One region of the Marinobacter sp. tcs-11 genome, then DNA from elsewhere that is predicted to be linked to it. Evidence: riboswitches for the same ligand, from Rfam matches in the RefSeq annotation. Region 1 holds a riboswitch; the other holds the start of a gene.

The links. A riboswitch is a leader RNA that binds a small molecule or an ion and turns the genes downstream of it on or off. The one in region 1 is predicted to bind thiamine pyrophosphate.
Region 2: it holds a riboswitch for thiamine pyrophosphate, as region 1 does, so the genes downstream of both, thiC (phosphomethylpyrimidine synthase ThiC) here and thiB (thiamine ABC transporter substrate binding subunit) in region 1, are expected to answer to the same signal.

Annotation. Positions count from the first base shown of each region.
Region 1 is NZ_LLYU01000032.1:142-8,097, forward strand. Features, by position in the region: gene ARC85_RS18885 (murein L,D-transpeptidase catalytic domain family protein) at 43-786, opposite strand; TPP riboswitch at 951-1,042, shown strand; gene thiB (thiamine ABC transporter substrate binding subunit) at 1,091-2,095, shown strand; gene thiP (thiamine/thiamine pyrophosphate ABC transporter permease) at 2,100-3,767, shown strand; gene ARC85_RS18900 (thiamine ABC transporter ATP-binding protein) at 3,760-4,374, shown strand; gene ARC85_RS18905 (MlaE family ABC transporter permease) at 4,411-5,559, shown strand; gene ARC85_RS18910 (ABC transporter ATP-binding protein) at 5,563-6,357, shown strand; gene ARC85_RS18915 (MlaD family protein) at 6,357-7,295, shown strand; gene ARC85_RS18920 (ABC-type transport auxiliary lipoprotein family protein) at 7,292-7,900, shown strand; gene pgsA (CDP-diacylglycerol--glycerol-3-phosphate 3-phosphatidyltransferase) at 7,897-7,956, opposite strand, start outside.
Region 2 is NZ_LLYU01000009.1:66,643-74,598, reverse strand. Features, by position in the region: gene cpdA (3',5'-cyclic-AMP phosphodiesterase) at 21-827, opposite strand; gene ARC85_RS11785 (DUF1249 domain-containing protein) at 1,038-1,523, opposite strand; gene ARC85_RS11780 (NUDIX domain-containing protein) at 1,520-2,140, opposite strand; gene thiC (phosphomethylpyrimidine synthase ThiC) at 2,255-4,132, opposite strand; TPP riboswitch at 4,213-4,326, opposite strand; gene ARC85_RS11770 (TolC family outer membrane protein) at 4,464-5,867, shown strand; gene waaA (lipid IV(A) 3-deoxy-D-manno-octulosonic acid transferase) at 5,915-7,168, opposite strand; gene lpxL (LpxL/LpxP family Kdo(2)-lipid IV(A) lauroyl/palmitoleoyl acyltransferase) at 7,271-7,956, shown strand, end outside.

The DNA.
Region 1 (7,956 bases):
TGTTTTTACTGAAAATCTGCACAAAGTTTAGCCAGCAACGATTCAGGATCGATCCCCAGCCACCGCTGTGGCATTACGCGCGCCGGCCAGCTGCCCGGCGGAATCGCAGTTCAGGTAACTGGAGGACTGGAGCCATTCCTGATCGGGATAGTATTTAAACACCAGCTGTCCGCCCTTGAGCTCGTCTACCACGGTTTTGATGATTTGATTGTCTACCGCCGGGCAGCCATGACTACGGCCGATTCTGCCGTACTTTGTTACCCAGCTGTCCTGAACGTAGTCTGCACCATGGATAACAATTGCCCGCTGACGAGCCAGGTCGTTGAAACCCGGTTCCAATCCATCAAGGCGCAACGAATAGCCATGGGAACCCCGATAGGATTCGGCGGCTTTGAACAGGCCGATACTGGACTTGTGACTGCCCTCGATATTGGAAAATGCGGTTGCCTCAGCATTACCAGAGTTTTTACCGTGAGCCACGAGGTCACGAAGGATTAATTCTCCTTCGTTCAGATCAAACAACCATAGCCTTTCTTTGGAGGACGGCAAAGAGAAGTCGATCACCGCCAGCCGCTCTGGCATGGCCGTGCCATTGCTGATGGCGCAACGGGTTGCCTTGAGTGCAGCTTCGAGAACCTGTGGGCTGAGCTTGGGAGCCGCGGAAGCCAAACGTCCAAACATCTCCTCGTTCGCGGTTTGGGCGTGGCCTGCGGCCGACAACCCAAGGGTAAAAAGCGCGCCTGCAACCAGGGCAGAAATCTTTCGTCGTTTGTGATGCTTTGGCATCAAACTTACCTCTCAACCAGATAGAAGCTGCATAAATCCGCAGATCAAAAAATGCCCCATTCTATCAATAAAAAATGAGACACCCGTCATCGCCGTACAAAAAATAAACAAGCAGTAATCAAACATACGAATTCCGGGGTGTGGCTCCGGCGTGATAGCATTGACTCAACTCAACGGGGTGCCTGGAAGGGCTGAGACCATACCCGCGGAACCTGACCCGGTTAATACCGGCGTAGGGATTGAGTCACCACCTTTCGTGGTGTTCGCGGCATGGCACCCCCGCTACTGAACAAGGTGCCAATGTATGATTTCACGCTTGATTCCCGCGTTGTTCGCCGTGTCGCTGCCGCTGATGGTTGCCGCCGATGAACCGACCGTCCTGAATGTGTATACCCATCCCTCCTTTGCCGCCGAATGGGGCCCGGGGCCCGCGGTTAAAGAGGCGTTTGAAGCCCAATGCGGGTGCTCCCTGAACTACACCGTATTGGACAGCGGCGGAGACATTCTGCAAAGGCTCCGGCTGGAAGGAAGCTCCACTCCGGCAGATGTGGTTCTGGGGCTGGATACCGGCACCATGGAGACCGCTCGGCAAACCGGCCTTCTGGGCCGCCACGGCCAATCACTGGGACGCCTGGCATTGCCTGTTAACTGGGACGACGACACTTTCGTGCCCTACGACTGGGGCTATTTTGCCTTTGTCTACGATACCGAGCAGTTGTCGGAGCCGCCCTCAAGCCTTGAAGAACTGGTCAACGCGCCAGACGATCTCAAGATCATTATTCAGGATCCGCGCACCAGCACACCGGGACTCGGCCTGTTGCTCTGGATGCATGCCGTCTATGGTGATGAAGCGCCCGCAAAGTGGCAGCAGCTCAGCGACAAGATTCTCGCAACCACCCAAAGCTGGAGTGACGGTTATTTCTCGCTATTCATGAATGGCGAAGCGCCTATGATCCTCTCTTACAGCACCTCTCCTGCGTATCACATGGCTATCGACAAAACTGACCGTTATCAGGCGGCCCGTTTCAATGAAGGACATTACCTGCAGGTCGAAGTCGCCGCCCTGGTGGAAAGCTCCGATAACAAGACACTTGCCAGAGAGTTTCTGGACTTCATGCTGACCGCGGACTTCCAGCGTCATATTCCACTGAAGAATGTGATGTATCCGGCCGTTGATCTTGGGGATGAATTGCCAGAGGTTTTCGACAAGCTGATTACACCATCCGAAGCCCTGTATATAAATCCCGCGAAAGTTGCCACCATTCGCCGACAGTTGGTGAACGACTGGCTTGATGCACTGACCGACTGATGTGATGCCAACACACGCGAGTGCCGTCCCCTTCAGCCATCCTGGCTGGCAAATCTGGCCCGGCCTGTTACTCGGCACCGGGCTATTGCTGCTCGTGGCACTTGGCTTGGGGAGCATACTACAGGAGGCCGGAGAGCTGGATCCGGGGCGCACGCTGGCAAGTTCCTATTTCCAGAGCGTGGTCCGATTTACCCTTTGGCAGGCCTTTTTATCCGTCCTGTTAAGCCTGGCGCTGGCGCTCCCGGTGGCGACCGCCCTCGCCCGCTACAGAGGCTTCCCTGGTCGCACATTGATTCTGCGGCTGATGGAGTTGAGTCTGGTTTTACCCACTATCGTGGCAGTCTCAGGCATCATAGCGGTGTTTGGTCGGCAGGGCTGGTTCACCGGTCTGCTCAATATCTGGCTTCCTGGTAATGGATGGAATCTTTATGGGCTGAACGGCATTCTGCTCGCCCACGTGTTCTTCAATGCGCCACTGGCGGCCCGAATCCTGTTGCAGGCTCTGGATTCCATACCCGCGCCACGAATGAGAACCGCCTCTCAGCTTGGGCTCGGCGGCTGGTGGCTGTGGCGTGCGGTACACTGGCCCGCCATCAAACCGGTACTGCCCGGCGTGGCGGCACTGGTGTTCACGCTGTGCTTCACCAGTTTTGCCATCATCATGACGCTGGGCGGAGGGCCAGGAACAACCACCCTGGAAGTCGCCATCTACCAGGCCCTGCGCTTTGAATTCGATTTCGCCCGTGCCGCGCTGTTTGCCATTCTGCAGCTGTTGATCTGTGGCATCCTCTGGTGGCTGGTTTTCCGGAAGCGTCTGGACACCGCTGTACTGCCAAACCGCCGGTTATCACGTCCGGTCCCTCTGTTTGCACGGCCCTGGCAAGGGTTTTCAGCGGGTCTGCTCCTGGCGATTTTCACGGCCTTTCTGATCGCGCCACTACTGGCCATTATCCTGCGCGGTTTACCGGCGTTATGGCCAACGGCGGATGCTTCTTTTATTTACCAGCAGCTCTTGCCGGCCACCGCCCGCAGTCTGTTAATCGCCATTCCGGCCGGGCTCGGTTCGGTGGTCGTTGCCTTGCTAACCCTGGCGGCAGCCAACCGGGCTCGTCGGCGCTGCCTGGCCATAGTGCCGGCCGTCACTGGCTACCTCCCATTGATCGTACCGCCTCTGGTACTGGGGACCGGGCTTTTTATTCTGCTAAGGCCGCAATTGGGGAATACCATGCAGGGATGGTTCCTGGTGGGCCTGATCAACGGGCTGATGGCCGTGCCGTTTGTCTTGCAGATTCTGCGCGGACCACTGGCAAGCCTGGATGCCGACTCACTCAGACAGGCAGACCAACTGGGCCTCCTGGGCTGGTATCGATGGCGATGGCTGTATTGGCCGCATCTGCGCCGTCCAGTTGCTCTGGCCCTGGCGTATGGTGTGGCATTATCTCTGGGTGACTTCGGTGTTATCGCCCTGTTCGGCAGCCCGGGCAAACCCACGCTCCCGGTTTTGCTTTATCAGCAACTGGGCAGTTACCGGTTGGCGGAAGCTGCAGGTACCGGGCTCTGGCTGTTGGGGCTACTGGTACTGATCTTTGTATCGCTCTCCCGTGTTCCCGGCGTTAAGTCCAGAACAACTTCCGCTGCGAGCCAACCACTGCCGGAGCCTGAACATGCTTGAGATCAAAGATCTGGCCTTCGAGTATGGGCCTGACGGTCGTCTCTGGCGATTCGATTTTTCCGTGCCTGCCGGCGAATGTCTGGCCATCCAGGGCCCCAGCGGTTCCGGCAAATCAACCCTGCTCAGTCTGGTTGCAGGTTTTCTCCCGCCAGCCAGCGGCCGGATTCTCTGGCAGGACAAGCCGATCCACTTGCTAAAGCCCTGGCAGCGCCCGGTCACGAGCGTGTTCCAGGAACACAACCTGTTCGAGCACCTGGATGTCTTTACCAATATTGGCCTTGGCATTCACCCCGGCCTCAAGCTGGATGAATCTCAACGCCACGCCATTGAAGCCGGACTGGAACGCACCGGGTTAGCAGGTTTCGGTCCCAGAATGCCTGGCGAGCTTTCCGGTGGCCAACGCCAGCGCGTTGCCTTGCTGCGAGCCATCCTGCGGCGCCAACCATTGCTCTTGCTGGATGAGCCGATGACGGGCCTGGACACCGAGACCCGGAAGATTCTGTACGCCATGCTGCTGGAAGAGAAAGCCCGGGGCATCACCATGCTACTGGCCAGTCACGATGAAGAAGAACGCAGAATACTGGCAGACAGCCACTGGAATCTTTAAGCTTTCAGAGAACTCAAACAGGGACTCCGTGACTCCGTGGCAAACGAACCAGGCCTATCTCAGCCACTTGGCGCCCACACTCCCGGTAACGCCGAATTCGGTGGCCATACGCTGAAGTTTTCCGGCGACTGGACTCTGTCCCACTATTCCGTCCTGAATCGGCAAACAACTGCCCTGAAACCTCGTGCAGCCGGCTGCAACCCGGATTTTTCCGGCCTGGGCCGCCTGGACACTGCCGGCGCTTCGTTGATGGTGAAACTGCTTGGCAGCGAGGCTCTGATCAGCGCTCTGCAACGAGCTGAATTACCGGATGAACAGCGCGCCCTGATACAGGCGGTTGCTGAAGCCATGAACCAGCCATCGGCGGCGGTCGCAACCGTTAACCCGGTCGTGGCGTTTCTGGCGGAGATCGGAAAGAAGGTGACCACGCTGGGGCAACTTGTCTGGTTGCTGGCCGGGTTTATTGGCCAGACGCTGGGCACCCTGTTCTACATCCTGCCCCGGCCTACTCGCTGGCGTATAACACCCTTTGTGGCGGCACTACACGACACCGGCCTGAATGCCCTGCCCATTGTTGCCCTGCTTACCTTTCTGGTTGGCGCCGTGGTTGCGTTTCTTGGCGCGACAGTTCTTGAGGACTTTGGCGCAACCATTTACACCGTGGATCTGGTGGCGTTCTCGTTCCTGCGGGAGTTCGGCGTACTTCTGGCAGCCATCCTGCTGGCCGGCCGAACCGCCAGTGCATTCACCGCACAGATTGGTGCCATGAAAGTCAATGAAGAACTCGACGCTATTCGCACCCTGGGTCTCAATCCGGTGGAACTGCTGGTCGTTCCCCGGGTATTGGCAATGATGTTCAGCCTCCCCATTCTCACGTTTATCGGCATGATCTCGGGCATGGTCGGTGGGGCTGTGGTCTGCGCAGTGGCTCTGGACATTCCACCCAGCCAGTTCATTGCCATTGTCGAACGGGATATCGCCCTGAAGCACTTCCTGGTCGGCCTTGGCAAGGCGCCGGTGTTCGCATTTCTGATCGCCGTCATTGGTTGCCTGGAAGGCTTCAAAGTGGCCGGCAGTGCTCAGTCTGTCGGGGAACACACCACCTCCAGCGTGGTGCAGTCTATCTTTATGGTGATACTGCTGGATTCCGTGGCAGCGCTGTTTTTCATGGAAATGGGTTGGTAAAGCATGGCGGATCATCCGGTCATACAGGTACGCGCACTCGACAACCGGTTCGGCAGCCACATCGTTCATGAGAAACTCGATCTGGATCTGTATCCCCGGGAGATTCTGGGTGTGGTCGGCGGTTCCGGCACCGGCAAGTCCGTTCTTTTGCGCAGTATAGTTGGCCTGAATCCACCGTCCGGCGGGCACATCACCGTTTTTGGTGAAGATTTGACGGAACTATCCGCCACCGAACGCTCTCGCTATGAGCAACGTTTCGGGGTTCTGTTTCAGGGCGGCGCCTTGTTCACGTCACTGAACCTTGAGCAGAACATCGCGCTGCCGCTGATTGAACACGCCCGACTGTCGCGGGCCGAAGCGGAGGAACTGGCCCGAATGAAGCTGGCCTTGACCGGCCTGCCACCAGAAGCCGCCACGAAATACCCGGCCGAACTCTCCGGCGGTATGGTCAAGCGGGCGGCCCTGGCCCGGGCGCTGGCGCTGGACCCGGAAATCCTGTTTCTGGATGAACCAACCGCCGGTCTGGACCCGATCGGCGCTGCTGCCTTTGACGAGCTGATTGTCACCCTTCGCAACGCACTGGGCCTGACGGTATTTCTTGTTACCCACGATCTGGATACCCTGTACACCACCTGTGACCGTGTTGCGGTTCTGTCTCAACGCAGGGTGCTGGTTGCCGATACTCTGGAAAAGGTGGCACAAACCGACGATCGCTGGATTCAGGACTACTTCCATGGTCCCCGTGGCCGCGCGGCGATTACAGCCCACAACAGGCTAACCAAACAGGAGCCCGGTTAATGGAGCCCAAGGCCCATCACGTTATCATCGGATTCTTCACGCTTGCGGCAGTCATCGCTGCCTTGCTGTTTGCCCTGTGGCTTGGAAAATCATCTACCGACACTAACTGGGCCTATTACCGGATCGGGTTTGATCACCCGGTTGGCGGGCTGGCCAAGGGTAACCCGGTCCTCTATACCGGCGTCCCGGTGGGCGACGTGCTGGATCTTACCCTGGCGCCGGACAACCCCGCCCATGTGCGGGTACTGGTGAGGGTGAATCAGGATATTCCGGTACGGGAGAATACCCGCGCGGGCCTGGTACTGGCCAACATAACCGGCAGCATGAGCATACAGTTTACCGGAGGCACACCAGACAGCCCCATTCTGGAAGGCCACAAAGCCAATCCACCGCTGATAGCCGCCGAGCCTTCGGCCTTCAGTAACCTGCTGACCAATGGCGAGGCCATGCTCGGCAAAGCAGAGCAGTTGCTGGAGAATGCCAACCGGCTGATGTCCGAAGACAACCTGAGCAACATTGCCGAAATTCTTGAAAACGCCCGCCAGGCCAGTGAATCCCTGCTGGCGAGCCGGGACGAGCTTGAGGCGCTGATGACCCGGTTCGATGAAGCCGGCATCCGTGCCGAAGAAGCTGCCATCAAGGTGTCTGCCGCGGCAGACAGGTCCCGAGAGGTCCTGGATGAGCGGGTGGAACCGGTTCTCCTGGCCATGTCCAGGGCGCTGACCACCCTTCAACCTACCCTGGATCGACTGGACACCCTCACCGGCGACAATGAACTGGCGCTGGACGCTGGGCTTCAGGGTCTGGGAGAAATAACCCCTGCATTGCGGGAGCTGCGTAGCACCTTGCGCAACCTGAACTCGTTTACCCGCAGGCTGGAGCAGGACCCCACCGGAACCTTGTGGGGCGGCACCGGCATCAAGGAGTACGAACAATGAAAGTGCTATCCGCTCTCGCCTTGGGCCTGGTTCTGGCTGGCTGCACGGTCTTCCCGGTGCCCGAATCCCCTCGCCTGATGGAGCTGGCACCAGCGAGCGACTTGCCAGCATTTGACCAGGCGCTGCCGGCCAGCCTTCGGGTAGATACGCCACTGGCTTCTGACCCGCTGGACAGCGCTCGTATTCTGATTAAACCGTCGGCTTACGAATACCGGGCCCTGGCAGGCGCCCGATGGCGAGAGAGTATTCCCGTGGTCGTTCGCGATCACCTGCTGGAAACCTTCCGGGCAAGCGGCGCGTTCGCGAATGTGATGACCGACACCAGCCCGGCAACGTCGCAGTTAACCCTGGTCTCCGAGCTGACCGGATTTCATGCTGAGAATGGTGAAACTGGCACACGGGTGGTGATCAGGCTGCATCAGCAACTCATGGATAATCGCACCAGACGGAGCTTGTGTGTGAGGAGTTATGAAGCCAGTGCGAACGCACAAAGCACCGCGCTGGGGGAGTTGATGGAGGCCTTCAGTAATGCCAGTGCACATTCATCCGTGACCACAGTCACCTGGGCACACCAGTGTATGGCCCAGGAACCTCCGGCCAATTAACCTGCCTCTTTCGGAAACAAGTCAGCCCAGGCGGCACGAAGGTAGAGAATCATGGA
Region 2 (7,956 bases), on a different contig from region 1:
TGCCTTCAGCCAGGCCCGAATCAATACCCGGTACTCTTCTCATCCAGGTCAAACTCGAAACTGGCCGCCCGGCGGACTTCCGTTTTGAAGCATCCCGAGGGGTCAAGTTCCAGCCAGCGATAGCCGGGGGCCAAAGGCTCCACGGCAAAGTCGCTGGATCCTGTGGCAAACTGGATGCAGGTGGAGGGTGTAGCCAGCAGACATGCACCATTGCGCTGCTGTTCAAGCTCTTGATGAATATGACCCCATAGCACCACACGAACCTGCGGATGCCGGTCAATCACTTGCCAGAAGGCGTCCCGGTTTTTGAGCCCGATTTTTTCCATCCAGTCTGAGCCGATATCCACCGGGTGGTGATGCAGGCAAACCATAGCAGGCAGCTCTGGCCGTTCGGACAGAGCCCGATCGAGAAAACTCAATTCATCGGCCGAAAGCTCACCAAACACTTTGCCGTGTACCGAGGAATCCAGCATGACAAACTGCCAGCCGCCCTGTATCCATTGTTTCTGATCAGAGCCGGTCTCCGCCGCAATCGCAGACAACAGCGCAGAATCGTCGTGATTACCAGCAATCCAGAGCGAGGGGCAATCAAACGCCTGCAGTTGTTCACCGAAATACCGGTAGGCCTCCGGCGATGCATCCTGGGTGAGGTCTCCGGTGGCAAGAATCAGGTCGGGCTGGCCGTGATTGCGAAGCACTTCGCCAATCACCGCCGCCAGGCTGTCACGGGTGTTGACTCCCAGCAAGGCGCCATCCGCAGACGCCATCAGGTGCGGATCGGTAAGCTGCAACACATTGAGTGGGCGCGCCGTTGTGGGTTTGGTCATGCCAGGCCTGTTCTGTTTTCTGCAAGCAGTTGATAATCCAGACAAGTGTACGATGGCTGAGTTCAGATTGATTGTTCACGAATGGAAGGTGGATCACATTCTGACCAGCGGCACGCTAGATTTTGCAGTATTTGACAACTCTGCCACAGGTCCGACAACCGACTTTATAGACTTTCGGCGAACTGAGAAACCGTGCAGAGATGATGTCTTTCAATCGATGCCTTCGCCCGCCGACCAGGCTGCATGCTCCATCGGCAGGTGCCCGAAACGCAGGCAGTAGTCCAGCCAATCGGCCAGGAAGCCGTTCACCTGAACCTTTTCATCCGGGTGATGCATAAACCGGTTCGGATAGTCATTCACGGGCGCAATCTGTCGCTGCCGGTAGCAGCTGATTACTTCGGCCATCAGGGCGTCGTGGTATACGCGCACTGTCATCCGCGGGTTATTCAGCCACCGACCACTATTGTGAACTTGTTCCAGCAACAGGGTTTCGGTGAATCTGGCCGTCTGCAGTACTTCAATCCGCACCCGGCCCAGGTACTGGTTCTCCCGGTGCAGTTCGAACTCACATACGGGCTTGCCATCCACCTCAAGCTGGCGCAGCTTGCGCAGGCGCTGATAGTTGCCGTCGCAGAGTGCCCCCAACTGGCGCAGGTCCGGCACATACTGCCTGGGCCGTTTTACCCACTCCGTCATGCTTGCCACTCCCGCCGCAAACGCTCCCGGTTCAGTTGCAGCCACTGGATGGCAATAATCGCGGCGGCGTTATTGATGCGGCCATCAGCAATCATGGCAAAGCATTCATCCGCTGACACCACGTGGCTGAGAATGTCCTCGTGCTCATGTTCCATACCGAAAACACCACCAGCCTCGGCGGTGCTGATCTGACCGCAATACAGGTGGATCATTTCCGTGGTACCGCCTGGGGACACCAGGTAATCGCAGATCTTGTCCAGGCGACTGAAACTCAGCCCAGCCTCTTCCTGACCTTCTCGCTGAGCCACCTCTTCCGGGCTCTCACCATCCTCATTCATACCAGCAACAAGCTCCAGTAACCAGGGGGACTGATTACGGCCGAGCGCACCCAGACGAAACTGCTCCAGAAGTACAACCTCGTCGCGCCCCGGATCGTATGGCAGCACGCAGGTGGCATCACCTCGGATGAACAGTTCCCGGCTAAAAACGGGCATGTCGCGGCCATCGAAGCGCGGATGTGTCAGCCAGAGTTTGTCCATGCGGAAGAAGCCCTGGAACACAGTTTCGCGCATTTCAACTTTGACATCACTGGCGTTGAACTGGAATGGTTTTGGCATTACTGCTTCCGGTTGCACATTCGGCCTTGAACGATAGCCGGAGCCACGGCGGGGTGCAAGTTAACAGCCCGCCAGGCTCGGATTCACGCTATGGCGGAAGCATGCAGATGCGGGTCAGACCTTGTCGTAGATCTTGCTGCCTGATTCCACGAATTCCCGCGATTTCGCCTGCATACCGGCGTCAATCGCCGATACCTCATCAATGCCTTGCTCTGCCGCGTAGTCCCGGACTTCCTGGGAGATCTTCATGGAGCAGAACTTAGGCCCGCACATGGAGCAGAAATGCGCCACCTTGGCCGATTCCTTGGGAAGGGTTTCGTCGTGGTAGGCGCGGGCGGTGTCCGGGTCCAGGCCGAGGTTGAACTGGTCTTCCCAGCGGAACTCGAAGCGGGCCTTGGACAGCGCGTTGTCGCGGATCTGGGCGCCTGGGTGGCCTTTGGCGAGATCGGCAGCGTGGGCGGCGATTTTGTAGGTGATGATGCCGGTTTTTACGTCGTCTTTGTTGGGCAGGCCCAGATGCTCTTTCGGGGTGACGTAGCAGAGCATGGCGCAGCCATACCAGCCGATCATCGCCGCGCCGATGCCGGAGGTGATGTGGTCATAGCCCGGGGCAATATCCGTGGTCAACGGGCCGAGGGTGTAGAACGGCGCCTCGTCGCAGCATTCCAGCTGCTTATCCATGTTTTCTTTGATCAGGTGCATGGGCACGTGGCCGGGGCCTTCGATCATGCACTGGACGTCGTGTTTCCAGGCAATTTTGGTCAGCTCACCCAGGGTTTCCAGTTCGCCGAACTGGGCTGCGTCGTTGGCGTCGGCGATGGAGCCGGGGCGCAGGCCGTCGCCAAGGCTGAAAGAGACATCGTAGGCTTTCATGATTTCGCAGATGTCTTCGAAATGCTCATACAGGAAGCTTTCTTTGTGGTGCGCCAGGCACCACTTGGCCATGATGGAACCACCCCGGGAAACGATGCCGGTGGTGCGTTTGGCGGTGAGGGGCACGTGGTGTAAACGAACACCCGCGTGGATGGTGAAGTAATCCACGCCTTGCTCGGCTTGTTCGACCAGGGTGTCCCGGAAGATTTCCCAGGTCAGGTCTTCCGCAACGCCGCCCACCTTTTCCAGCGCCTGATAGATAGGCACGGTGCCGATGGGAACCGGGGAGTTGCGGATGATCCATTCGCGGGTTTCGTGGATGTTCTTGCCGGTGGACAGGTCCATCACCGTATCGGAACCCCAGCGGATACCCCAGGTGAGCTTTTCCACTTCGTCTTCGATAGACGAGGTGACCGCGGAGTTGCCGATGTTGCCGTTGATCTTCACCAAAAAATTGCGGCCAATGATCATCGGCTCGATTTCCGGATGGTTGATGTTGGCGGGGATGATGGCCCGGCCACGGGCGACTTCATCGCGCACGAACTCCGGAGTGATTTCCGCAGGCAAACTGGCCCCGAATGACTGGCCGGGGTGCTGGTCCGCCAGTAGGCCGTTGTCCCGGGCTTCCTGCAGCATCATATTTTCCCGGATGGCCACGTACTCCATTTCCGGCGTAATAATCCCCTGGCGTGCGTAGTGCATCTGGCTGACGTTTTTGCCGGGCCTGGCACGCAGGGGTTTGCGTTCATCCATAAAGCGGAGCGGGTCCAGCTGCGGGTCTTTCATGCGACGGCGGGTGAATTCGGAGGTGTAGCCTTCCAGTTGCTGTACATCGCCCCGCTCGGCAATCCAGGCGGCGCGAACCGGCGGCAAGCCCTTGCGCAGATCAATGGTGGCTTCCGGGTCTGTGTAGGGCCCAGAGGTATCGTATACCACCACGGGCGGGTTCTTCTCGCCACCCATTTCAGTGGGAGTGTCGCCCACAGTAATTTCCCGCATTGGCACCCGCAGATCGGGTCGGCTACCCTGCACGTATATTTTTCGTGAGCTTGGTAATGGTTTGATTGCTGCGGAGTCTACTTTTGCGGAGTCGCTGAGGTATGCTGGTAAGTCCGTCATGATCTGCTCCCGGATGGTCTTGTGGTATCGGGTCGCGTATGACGGAGTTGCGACAGACTGCCCTACAGGCTTAGTGTCGCGGTTCATCTGGTCTTAATCCCTACGCCGGTATTATCCGGATCAGGTCGCGGGTTCTGCGTTGCAATCTCAGCCGATCGCCAGTTTATGGCGAATCAGCACCCCGTCAGGACGCGATTCTGAATTCGTTTGTCCACAAAATACGTGGACTTAGCAAGTCTAGAGACGGGAGCGATTATTGTCCATAATGGTCAACCAATACCTTTGGGTCATTGCCGGGCAGATTCCCGGAGTCAGTATTTCAGGAGAACCAATGAAAAAACGTTTACTTCCAGGATTGATCACCCTGCTCGCAGCCCAGCCCGCTTTCTCTCTGGATCTTGTGGAGGCTTATGAGCAGGCACTGTCATATGACTCCGGCATTGCCTCTGCCATGGCACAGTTCCAGGCCCAGCAGGCAACCAGCGATGTCAGCAAGAGCGCCCTGCTGCCCAAAATCTCGGCGGTTGGGTCAGCAAGCTACACACGTTTCAAGCCCAGGAATATACCCGGGGGGGCAAACGCCGATGAGCTGGTGCGGCAACTCTTCGCGGGAGACAGTTATCGAACCTACCGCTACGGCGTCGAGCTGACCCAGCCACTGTTCCGGGCTCAAGACTGGTTCAGCTACGAAGCCAGCCAGTTCCAGGCCGAGGCGGCCGAGGCCCAGTACAACCTGGCCCAGCAACAACTGATTCTGGATGTGGCAACCGCCTACTTCGATGTCCTGCGCGCCAAGGACACCGTCACAACCGCAAAAGCGACTGAAACGGCCATCCAGCGCCAGTACGAACAGGCCCGGGAACGGTTTGACGTGGGGCTCATTGCCGTCACCGAAGTCTATGAAGCGCGTGCCAGCTACGACGATGCCAGGAGCCAGCGCATCGCCGCCGACAACGACCTGAATGTGGCCAGGGAACAACTGGCCCGGTTAACCGGAGAATATCCGGACGCCATGGAAAATCTCAGGCAGAATTTTCCGCTCGGGCGCCCGGAGCCCATGGATCCGACTTCGTGGGAAGCAACCGCGGTGGAGCAAAACTGGTCTATTCAGGCGGCCCTGAGGCAACTCAATGCCAGCGAAGCCAGCCTGAAAGCGGCAAAGTCCGGTCATTTGCCAACCCTTGAGCTGAGCGCCTCCTACCAGGAAACCAGTCTGGAGAACGCCCTTTTTACCCAGCAGGAGCGCAGCCAGTCCGTTGCCTCACTGTCACTGACCATCCCGCTCTACACGGGCGGCGGCACCCAGGCCGGCGCCCGGGAACAGCGTTCGCTGGTCACCGCCGCCGAACAGGACCTGAATACGGTGCGCCGGGATGTACAGGTGAACACCCGCAGCCTGTTCCTGACCGTGAACAACAACGTGGAGACAGCCTCTGCCCTTGAGCAAACCATCATCTCCCGCCGCAGTGCACTGGATGCAACCCGCGCCGGCTATGATGTAGGTACCCGGAACATTGTGGAAGTGCTGGATGCAGAACGTGCGTACTACGTGGCGCTGCGGGATTACGCCAACGCCCGCTATGACTACGTGATCAACACCCTGAAACTGAAGCAGGCGGCAGGCACCCTGAGCCCGCAGGATCTGATTGACCTGAACAACTGGCTCAGCGAAGGCGCCCGGGGCATTGAAGCCCTGGCCGAAGAAGGAAAGACACTGGACGATCCGGTGCAGTAAATCGGGCAGCTTGCAGAATATTCCGGGTGCCAGTGCGGCACCCGGAGTTACAACCGCTCCGTAATACCCTCCACGACCTTATCCAGCGCACCCCGGTTCTTGTTGACCACCGCCAGAGCCCGCTCACCGTACGCCTTCAGCGCCTCCGGGTCGTCTATCAGTGAACAGATCGCCCGCGCCAGCTCATCCGCATTTTCGACCAGCTGGACACCCTGATCATCCAGTAAGCGCTGATAGATTGTCTCAAAATTAAACACATGAGTGCCGGAGAATACCGGAATGCCCCAGGCCGCAGGCTCCAGCGGATTGTGCCCTCCCCGCTCGATCAGTGAGCCGCCCACGAAGGCGAGGTCACTGGCTCCGTAAAGCATCATCAGCTCTCCCATGGTGTCGCCAAGATACACCTCCGCACCAGCGGGAGATGCTCCTGTTGACCGGCGAACCACGGAAAAGCCTTCGCCTTGAGCCATCTCAGCTACCGAATCAAACCGGTCCGGATGCCGGGGCACAATGATGAGTAAGGCATCGGCGTGCTGAGCCAGAATCTGGCGATGAGCCGCCAGCAATTGCTCGTCTTCTCCGGTGTGGGTGCTGCCGGCAATCCAAACGGGGCGCTCACCCAGGGATTTTCGGAAGCTGACAGAGGCCGCACGGACATCATCAGGAATATCCGCATCGAATTTTACACTGCCGGTGACCTCAACATTACCCGGAGCCACTCCGATGCGGCGAAACCGCTCTGCGTCTTTTTCGGCTTGCGCAGCCACCCAGCTGATGCTTTTGATAATAGGTGCTGCCACGCCCCGAACCCGTTCATACCCCCGGGCAGATCGTTCAGACAGACGGGCATTGATCAGAAAAACAGGCACATGACGGTGTCGGCACTGGCGGATCATATTGGGCCAGATTTCCGTTTCCATGATCACCAGGATGCGGGGGTTAACCCGATTCAGGAAGCGCCGAATAGCCCCGGGCGTGTCGTAAGGGGCGTAGGCATAGGCTACCCTGTCACCAAACATCTTCCGGGCCTGGGCCAGCCCGGTATCAGTCATGGCAGTCATCAGGATGGTCGCACCCAGGTTACGGGCCAGCAGGCGCCGGACCATGGGGCCGGCGGCAATGGTTTCTCCCACCGAAACCGCGTGCACCCAAATCACCGGGCCCTGCATTTGCGGCACCAACCCAAGGCGATGTTGCCAGTCTTGCCGCAACGCCGGCGCCTTGCGGCCCTGCCACCAGAGCCGGACAAGGATAAACGGCAGGGCGAGCCGGATCAGCAGGGAATAGATAAACTGGAACACGCAGGACTCCCGGCAAAACAGTGCGTTATCATAGGGATAAATTTGTTGTGGACGGGCATCTTGCCCCCCGGAAAACCGTTTGTCGATGCAGGATTCACGATTTTGAAGAAGAAGTACCGCAAACTACCGCGAAACACAGACTATTCAGCCTATCGCCATCCTCGGTGGTGGCCAACCTGGCTTGGCATAGCGGCGATGTGGCTGGTGGCCCAGTTGCCCCTGCGCCTGCAATGGTGGCTGGGCAAAATTGCTGGCCTACTGGCCTGGCGGCTGGCGAAAAGCCGACGCCATATTGCCGAAGTGAACATTCGCCTGTGTTTTCCGGAGCTGAACCAGCAGCAACAGGCTGCGCTGGTTCGCAATGCCTTTATCGCCAACGGGATTGGCTTGATGGAGCTTTGTTTTGCCTGGTTTCGTGATCCAGCGAAACTGACGGGCATCACCCGAGTCCATGGCCTCGAACACTTCGAGCAGGCTCTGGCCCAGGGCAAAGGCGTTTTGTTGCTGGGCGGCCATTACAGCACCCTTGACCTGGGCGGGAGCCTGGCGACTGAATTCATAGAAGCGGATGTCATGCAGCGGGATCACAACAACCCGTTGATGAACGCGGTAATGACAAGAGCCCGGGAACGCCGATACGGAACCGTGCTGGGCGCCAGAGATCTTCGTGGACTGTTCCGCAGCCTGAAGAAAAACCGGGCGGTCTGGTATGCCACCGATCAGGATTATGGCCGCAAGGATATTGTCTTTGCACCGTTCTTCGGAATACCGGCGGGCACCATCACCGC